DNA from 2 places in the Shewanella halifaxensis HAW-EB4 genome. Region 1 is predicted to be linked to the other one. Evidence: predicted binding sites of a transcription regulator. Region 1 holds the regulator's gene; the other holds the start of a gene.
What was found. Region 1 encodes ArgR, which controls arginine synthesis, uptake and breakdown. Its sites were predicted from a motif close to ANTGAATANNTATTCANT; they were not measured.
Positions count from the first base shown of each region.

Region 1 (4,354 bases):
TTGCAGATGCAACCAACGTACTTGCTGAAGGTGAAGTTTTACAATTAATGAATTGTAATGACCCAGACACCACAGAAGACAGCTATATGCGCGTGATCTACTGTAAGACTGCCAAGCTATTCGAGGCAGCGACTCGTCTTGCAGGCTTGTTAGCTGACAGCCCTATTGAAGTGCAAACCGCACTGGCTGAATACGGTAAGTATTTAGGTACCGCATTCCAGTTAACTGATGACCTTCTCGATTACACTGCCGATACAGAAGAGCTAGGTAAGAACATCGGTGACGACTTAGCTGAAGGTAAGCCAACGCTGCCGCTAATTTTTGCGATGGCAAACGGTAACGACACTGAAAAGGCGCTTATCCGTGAGGCTATCGAGAAAGGTGACGGTACTGAGCATATCGAAGTTATCCTCGCCGCACTTAATAACTGTGGTGCACTCAAGTACACCGAGCAGCGCGCTATCGAAGAGTCAGAAAAGGCCATTGCAGCACTGGCTATCATTCCTGAGTCTGATTATAAGACCGCATTAATCTCTTTAGCAAAACTAGCCACTCAACGTAGTAACTAATCAGCTATTGCCACCTGTAAGCTAAGAGCAGTGACGAGATAAATGTTGAAAATAAAAAAGGAGCCTAAGGCTCCTTTTTTATTTTGACCCACAAAGGCCCTTGCATCGATTACTTAACGAATTCGATACCTAGCTGAATATCAGCCTTTAGAGTGTCTAGCATAGCGTCACGAGCATTAGCTTCAAATGCACTTACCTCGCCATAAGCAAGTACCTGTTCAATGCCGTTCTTGCCGAGTACAACAGGTTGTGCGAAGAACTCAGTATGCTCACTGCCACCATCAACATAGGCACACTCAACAACATTTGCTTCACCCTGAAGACCACGAACAAGTGATAGACCAAAGCGACATGCAGCTTGACCCATAGATAATGTTGCACTACCACCACCGGCTTTAGCCTCAACCACCTCAGTCCCCGCATTCTGGATACGAGTCGTCAGTGCTGCAATTTCTGCATCAGTAAAGCTTACGCCTTCAACCTGTGAAAGTAGAGGTAGAATCGTCACACCACTATGACCGCCGATGACAGGAACTTTAACGTCAGCAACATTTAGGTCTTTTGCTTCAGCAACGAAGGTTTCTGAACGGATAACATCGAGTGTCGTCACACCAAACAGGCGATTTTTATCATAAACACCCGCCTTTTTAAGCACTTCAGCTGCAATCGCAACCGTTGTGTTTACCGGGTTGGTAATAATACCTATTAATGCCTTAGGGCAAGTCGCAGCGCACTTTTCAACCAAGTTACGCACGATACCTGCGTTGATGTTAAACAGATCGGAACGATCCATCCCAGGCTTACGTGCAACACCGGCAGAGATAAGCACAACATCAGCACCTTCTAGTGCTGCCGTAGGGTCTTCACCAGCGAAACCTTTAACTTCAACCGCCGTTGGGATGTGGCTTAAGTCAACCGCAACACCAGGTATAACTGGAGCGATATCATAAAGCGACAATTTTGAACCCGCAGGTAATTGAGTTTTTAACAGTAGGGCGAGCGCCTGGCCAATACCACCAGCAGCACCAAGTACAGCAACTTTCATAATCATCTCCATCAATTCTTGGATTTTTGTGATTCAGATCCATCTTTCCAATGTGGCAACAGTACTGGATTCACAAAAAAAATTCAATTATCCCTTAGTCGTGCTCAATATAATCTAGAACGCTAATATAAAGAAGCAGATAAACAAATCGAGAGAGCATCATGGTTACAGAGTCGTTTTCAAGGTAAATCAGCATAACGTTAATTAGAGCATTCATTCCAACTTAAGTTAATCCATCAAGTTAAATTAAGATTATCAATGAATTTTTATTCACAAAAACGAATACTAATTGACAAAAATGGCGAAAATAATCATGATAGTGCAGATTTTTTTGAATAAAGAATAATAATATATGCAAGCAACTAAAAGCCCAGATGATTTAGTTAAGACGTTCAAATCTATTTTAAAAGAGGAGCGATTTGGCTCTCAAAGTGAAATAGTTACCGCCCTTCAAGCTGAAGGCTTTAGCAATATTAACCAATCTAAAGTTTCTCGTATGCTAAGTAAGTTTGGCGCGGTAAGAACCCGTAATGCCAAGCAAGAGATGGTTTATTGTCTTCCTGCGGAGCTCGGTGTTCCTACAGCAGGAAGTCCACTTAAAAATCTAGTGCTGGATGTTGACCATAACCAAGCTATGATTGTCGTCAGAACCAGCCCGGGTGCGGCGCAATTAATCGCTCGCCTGCTCGACTCAATCGGTAAGCCTGAAGGTATTTTAGGAACGATTGCTGGTGATGATACGATTTTCATCTGTCCGTCTAGTATTCATAATATTGAAGACACATTAGAGACAGTTAAGTCACTATTTAATTACGCAGACTAAGCAGTGCCTCTTAAAGTGACTAGCTTATTAAATGCTGTACCCTCAGGGCTACAGCATTTTTTATCTCTATTAATACCAATTGGTATAATAACCGCATAGGCGACATCACTTGCCCTTTCCGTCTATGCACTTAATCTCAATCACTTACCTTAACGCTCGTTGTATAAAACACTCTGTTTTATACAATATATTGAATAGCGTCTTCTCTCTTGACCAATAATCGTTATAATCCCAAATGACAGTATTGTTAGTCGAGGGTAAATGATGAATAAAAGTAAAATAATAAATATCAATGATATATGCTGGGAATCTTGGCAGCATGAAGATCAATATGCCAGCGAGCAAAAGCATATTGGTGACACTGCCGGTGGACAAAAAATCGGCGTCACCATGGAACGCTTAGCACCAGGTAAGTCCTCTGCTGTTGCCCATTACCATACCAAAGAAGAAGAACATATCTACGCGATGCATGGCGAAGCGACGTTATACATCGATGGTGAGCCTCATCCCTTTAGTCAGGGAGAATATATCTGTTTCAACGCTGACACGGGGATTTCTCATAATCTTGTCAATCATAGTGAGCAAGAGTTTGTTTTTCTTGTCGTCGGAAACCGAGACATACATGATGTCGTTGTGTACCCAGAAAATAACAAGGTACTGGTAAAATCAGTCAACGAAGTTTATGCCAGACGTCCCACTAACTACTGGGATAAAGATGAAGTTGATAATGAATAATTCGCTTTCATACACCCAATAAAAAAACGCACCATACAGTGCGTTTTTTATTGGCTAAAAAGTCTTAATTAGTTAGACGAAATCATAAAATCTAACGATGGCGCAAAGAATGAAGAGCCAGTTAATGCCTGAGTGAAATGCATCAAGTGATCATGGTTACCCTCGCCATCACCATGCACCATACTCTCAAGCATCTTTTCGAAATTAACCGAGTTGCGGCAAGTAGAGATAAACATCAAACCTTGCTCTTTAGCGGAGCCGTAAGGCATGCTTTGTCGTAAGATCTCCATCGAGTTACCTTCGCTATCTTTCAAGTTCACACGCTTGATGTGACTCGTTAGCGGTTTGTCAGCCGATGCATACTCAATATTGTCAGCTTTAGTACGACCAACAATATCTTCTTGCTTCTTAACGGGTAGGCGGTTCCACTTGCTTAAGTTATGTGCATACTTTTGCACATGAATATAACTACCACCTTTAAATCGGCTATCTTCCTCGCCAATAAGTGCAACGTCCTGCCTGCTGCGTCCTTTCGGGTTTTCAGTGCCATCAACAAAACCCGTGAGATCTCGTGAGTCTAAGAACCTAAAGCCACGCTCTTCATCAACAAGTTCAACTAAGCCTTCAAACATCTGACAAACTTCATTGGCGACTAAATGTAAAATATCAAAACGGTCACAACGGACATGCACAAATAGATCATATTCGATAGCGGGTGCATCTCGAGTATCTCTATTCATTGCAGGGAAAGGTTTTAGCTGTTCCGGTCTAGCAATCGGGTATAGTGTGTCCCAATAATTAGCACCAATAGCAACAAAACCATTAAATGCACTATCAGAATATTGATCAGCTAATTCATAAACATATTGAGCGACATTAGCCACACAAGGGCGCATATCAGACTCAACACTATCATTAGCATTAAACATTAAATAGACACTGTGCAAGTTTCCTTCTGCACATACTCCAAGCTGTTCACGAGGCATAACCTGACTATCCATTATTATAAGTAACCCTTATCTTAATTAATTTTCGGCAACATTATGTACAACTTTAGTTATTAATAAAATTAACTAACGCACAATAACTAAAATCAATTTTAAATTCTTACTCTTAGCTGCTATTTAAGCAGGATGAAAAGTGGTCTAACACTTCCCCCTAACGCCTGTTAAGCGTTAGCTG
Region 1 is NC_010334.1:1,120,973-1,125,326, reverse strand. It holds gene ispB (octaprenyl diphosphate synthase) at 1-569, shown strand, start outside; gene mdh (malate dehydrogenase) at 679-1,614, opposite strand; gene argR (transcriptional regulator ArgR) at 1,967-2,437, shown strand; gene SHAL_RS04595 (cupin domain-containing protein) at 2,699-3,172, shown strand; gene SHAL_RS04590 (Dyp-type peroxidase) at 3,241-4,173, opposite strand.

Region 2 (4,354 bases), 2.6 Mb from region 1:
GCGCACTTGAGTGCTGCCATAAAGGCTGGGGCGAATCTGTCATTATAGGTGTTGCAGGAGCGGGTCAAGAGATCTCAACTCGTCCATTCCAACTCGTAACAGGACGAGTATGGAAAGGGAGTGCATTTGGTGGCGTTAAAGGCCGCTCTGAACTACCAGAGTACGTTGAGCGTTACATGGCAGGTGAGTTCAAGTTAGACGACTTCATCACTCATACTATGGGGCTTGAACAAGTAAACGACGCGTTTGATCTAATGCACGAAGGTAAGAGTATTCGTACCGTTCTTCACTTTGGCAAGTAGATAATCGCTTAAAACAATAAGCGCTCACGGGCGCTTATTGTGTTTAAGGCAACCGGTATATCCCTTAAAAACCATAGAAAAACACATCAAATAGATCTTTAAAGTATTAGTGTAATGATAGTGGTCACAAGCAATACAGCCATCACTCATTGAACAGCTGAAACCTAAGGTGATTGAAGCGGCAGCGGAAATGAGTGGCGCACCTAACTAATTAGTTTTTTCGTCAGAGTAATACCCAACAGCCCTGCTCTTAATCACTAAACAGGTCCAAAGTAGAAATGTGGTCAAGCTAATCCATTGAATAATGGCTGGCCACCATATTTCGGCTCTTGAAGGTTCAACCAACATCTCATTGTAAAAAGCACGATCCCCATCCGTGAAACCTAACTCCAGCAAAGGAAGTAACAAAAATGAGGCCATCGAAATAAAGGCCAGCAGTGCACACACTAGGGTCAAGATTGACCGTTGCGACTCTTTCACGAACAGTTGATACAAGCCGTAGGAAAATAGACTTATACAGCCAAAGATAAAGAAATATTTCATCGCGATGATATGCAGATGATAGACGTTAATCGGGAAGAGTCCCATCGCAGCAAAGGCTAAATAAGCCAGTCCCAGGTTGATAAGAAATGGATAACTCCAAGCCGAGTCGCCAACTTGAAGGCTCAGCAAACAAAATAACACCACACAGAGACCACCAAAGAACAGCCCAGCATTTACTATCACAGCGTAATAGGAATGCCCATAGCTACCTAACTCACTTAGCGTATTATAAAAAAAATTAAAGCCCTTACCGTCAAACTGCACGAACATCAAGATAGATAGAACGAGGCCTAGCACTTGTCCGAAAATACCCAGCATGCCAAACCTAAAAGCTAACATTGAAACTTTATTATATTTCTTAACGAGCATAGTTCCCGATTCAACCTATTTATTAACGTTTATGAATGTATATCGAATTGACTTACTGTAACGAGGTCTAGCTCAGAGTTTTAACAAACATTTCTGGCATAGGAATGTAACACATTTGTTATTCTTATAGCCTAAGAAACAGAATATCAAGCGTTTTACTAAAAACAATCTAAAAAACATAGGGTAGAAAGATAATAAACCCAAAAAGTCAGCCTAAACTAGTCAACAAATTTGTTGTTCAAAAGGATACACAAAAACCCGCTCAAAATTAAAACGCTTGTATTAATATTACATTCTACAACCTTGTGTTAATGCATTGCAGTGCTGTTGCGCTGCTTTTACTGCCACACTGAATAATAATGACAAGAAAACCAGCAAGCTTAATCAATCAAGAAGTAAAATTAACCCCAAGCGACCAACTCATATCAGCCTCATACAGCATCCAACATACCTATCAGTTTTGTCATTAAATCTGCGAGAAAATGTTTACCATGCTGACTCAGTGCTCAATACAGATGGATAACAGTAAGTTTCAAGCATTTTTATGCAGCGAAAATGCCGAAATACCCGCAAAAAAGGTTGATACCATCTATCAATCGATAAAAGGTATTCAACAATTAGCACTACAAAATGCCTTAGAAGCTGAGCAACTATCCTTAGTTTTCGGTGAAATCAATCAAAATATGACTCAAATAGGCCAAGCGTCGAGTGAGGTTCTATGCGCAGTCAACTTGATTGAAGCCGCTATTAAGGAGTTAAAGTTCAATGCGGAAAAAACAAAATACTTGAGAAAAACATTTAGTTAAATCCGCTTCGAAAGCCCATTCCGCCGTCACAACATAAAGGGGATAGTGAAAATAAAACACAATAAATCAACCCCAACGAAACATTTGCAAACATCTGTTTTAAAAAAGATTTAACCATAAAAAAGTTTTGTGCTTTTTAGTCAACTTCCGATACAATATAAATAATCATATTGAGCTAATAACTATTCGACAGTAGTGAATGTCACTACATCATAATAGAATCGTATTACTGAGATATTTTACGGCGGTTATCTCGCCGACTAACAGTTGAATGGATATTCAATAATTTATCTGTTTATGCATAGACGTCTGTTTATTGTCATTAAGCAAAAAATCGTTATTTAGGGTGTAAATAAAGTGTCAGAAAAACCAACCCACAACATTAAAACAATACTCACCTTCATCGTGCCGTCTTTGATTGGTCTACTGTTGTTTATGATGCCAATCAGCTATCAAGATGCACTGACGATCCCTATCGCGATCATCTCAAAAGGCCTACAAAACCTTTTAAGCGGCGTACTCGTCGGTATCGTAACTGCGATTGTTATCTTCACCGCTTTAGCTACGCTACTTACAAAAGTATTACAGCCAAAATTTATTGTTGAGAACCGTTTTTTACACTCCCTCTTTAACGTAAGCCCTATCTGGTTAGTGGTACGTATTCTTGGTGCAATTTTTATCGCACTAACCTTCTTCGAGGTGGGCCCTGAAGCCATTCGTTCAGGTAGCACTGGCGCGTTGGTACTCAACGACCTACTACCAGTACTGTTCTCAGTATTTTTATTTGCAGGTATGTTGCTACCATTACTACTGAATTTTGGTCTACTTGAGCTTCTAGGTACTATGTTGACCAAAGTGATGCGCCCTGTCTTTAATCTACCGGGTCGTAGCGCTATCGACTGTATGGCGTCATGGTTAGGTGACGGTAGTGTCGGTATTTTAATGACCAGCAAGCAGTACGAAGCTCGCTTCTACACTCAAAGAGAAGCTGCTGTTATTGGTACCACCTTCTCTGCAGTATCAATTACCTTCTCGTTAGTGGTCATTTCTCAGGTTCAACTAGAGCACCTATTCGTTCCTTTCTACTTAACCGTCTGTCTTGCTGGTTTTGTGGCGGCGATCGTAGTTCCTAAGCTACCACCGCTATCTTGGAAGAAAGATCTCTATGTCGACGATACACCTCGCCATGCTGATGATGAAACCATTCCTGCGGGATACGGCGCATTCTCATGGGGTCTGCACCAAGCGCTGAGCAAAGCTTCTCAAGCTGGCGGCGTTAAGCACACCCTTGTTGATGGCATGAAGAATGTAGTTGATATGATTTTTGGCGTGATCCCTGTAGTAATGGGTATCGGTACTATCGCGCTGATGATCGCCGAATTCACGCCAATCTTTGAATACTTAGGCATGCCTTTCATTCCACTACTTGAGCTATTACAGGTACCAGAAGCGGCTGCGGCATCGAAGACGATTATGGTTGGCTATGCGGATATGTTTATCCCGGCAATCCTAGCAAGCTCTATCGAATCAGATATGACTCGCTTTATCATCGCGACGTTGTCAGTGACTCAGCTTATCTATATGAGTGAAGTGGGCGCACTACTGATTGGTAGTAAGATCCCAGTTAACTTCCTTGAGCTGTTCGTGATCTTCATCCTAAGAACATTAGTAACGCTACCTGTTATTGCCGGTGTTGCGCACCTAATCTTCTAAAACCGCCTCGACAAATAGGTTCACGGTTTTAACTAAGCCAGTTGCTATTGCCAACTGGCTTTTTTTATCTCGTTAATTCATTGTATTAGCCAGCCTGCAACATAATTCCTTGCTCAGCCAGCTTTGAGTCTAAGCTAAAGTGACAATATACAGCCCTTCTCTGCATCCAATTTCCCAGCTTATAGCTTCCAGTAAGGCTTGATGGCTAACTCCCCCTCGAACGCAGCTAGCCTTGAGCCGCTTTACGACGCAGAGAAACCCGCCTTACTCGTTAGTCTGTACACGCAGACGTGTCAATCGACGCCTTTATATGAGCCTAAACTTAAGCCTACAACGAGGTAGACTCTCTCAGGTCTATAAAACGCTAATCGCTATTAAACGCAGACAAAAAAGCCAGTCATCAATGACTGGCTTTTTATGGTAAGGCTATCGGCAATTGAACTTAAATCGCCCAACCACCCATATAAAACGCCACTAAGCCGACTGTGATAGCCAGTACCCCCGGCTTAATTTGACGCCATTCACCGCTACATAGTCGGCCAATAACTAAGGTCACAAAACCCAGCATAATACCGGTCACAATATTACAGCTGAGAATGATAAATACTGCGCAGGTTAGAC
Region 2 is NC_010334.1:3,795,045-3,799,398, forward strand. It holds gene SHAL_RS16055 (S-(hydroxymethyl)glutathione dehydrogenase/class III alcohol dehydrogenase) at 1-302, shown strand, start outside; gene SHAL_RS16060 (DUF998 domain-containing protein) at 510-1,184, opposite strand; gene SHAL_RS16065 (methyl-accepting chemotaxis protein) at 1,697-2,020, shown strand; gene SHAL_RS16070 (YjiH family protein) at 2,378-3,733, shown strand; gene SHAL_RS16075 (NCS2 family permease) at 4,176-4,354, opposite strand, start outside.
Region 2: the regulator ArgR is predicted to act here: its motif matches at 2,287-2,304, upstream of SHAL_RS16070 (YjiH family protein).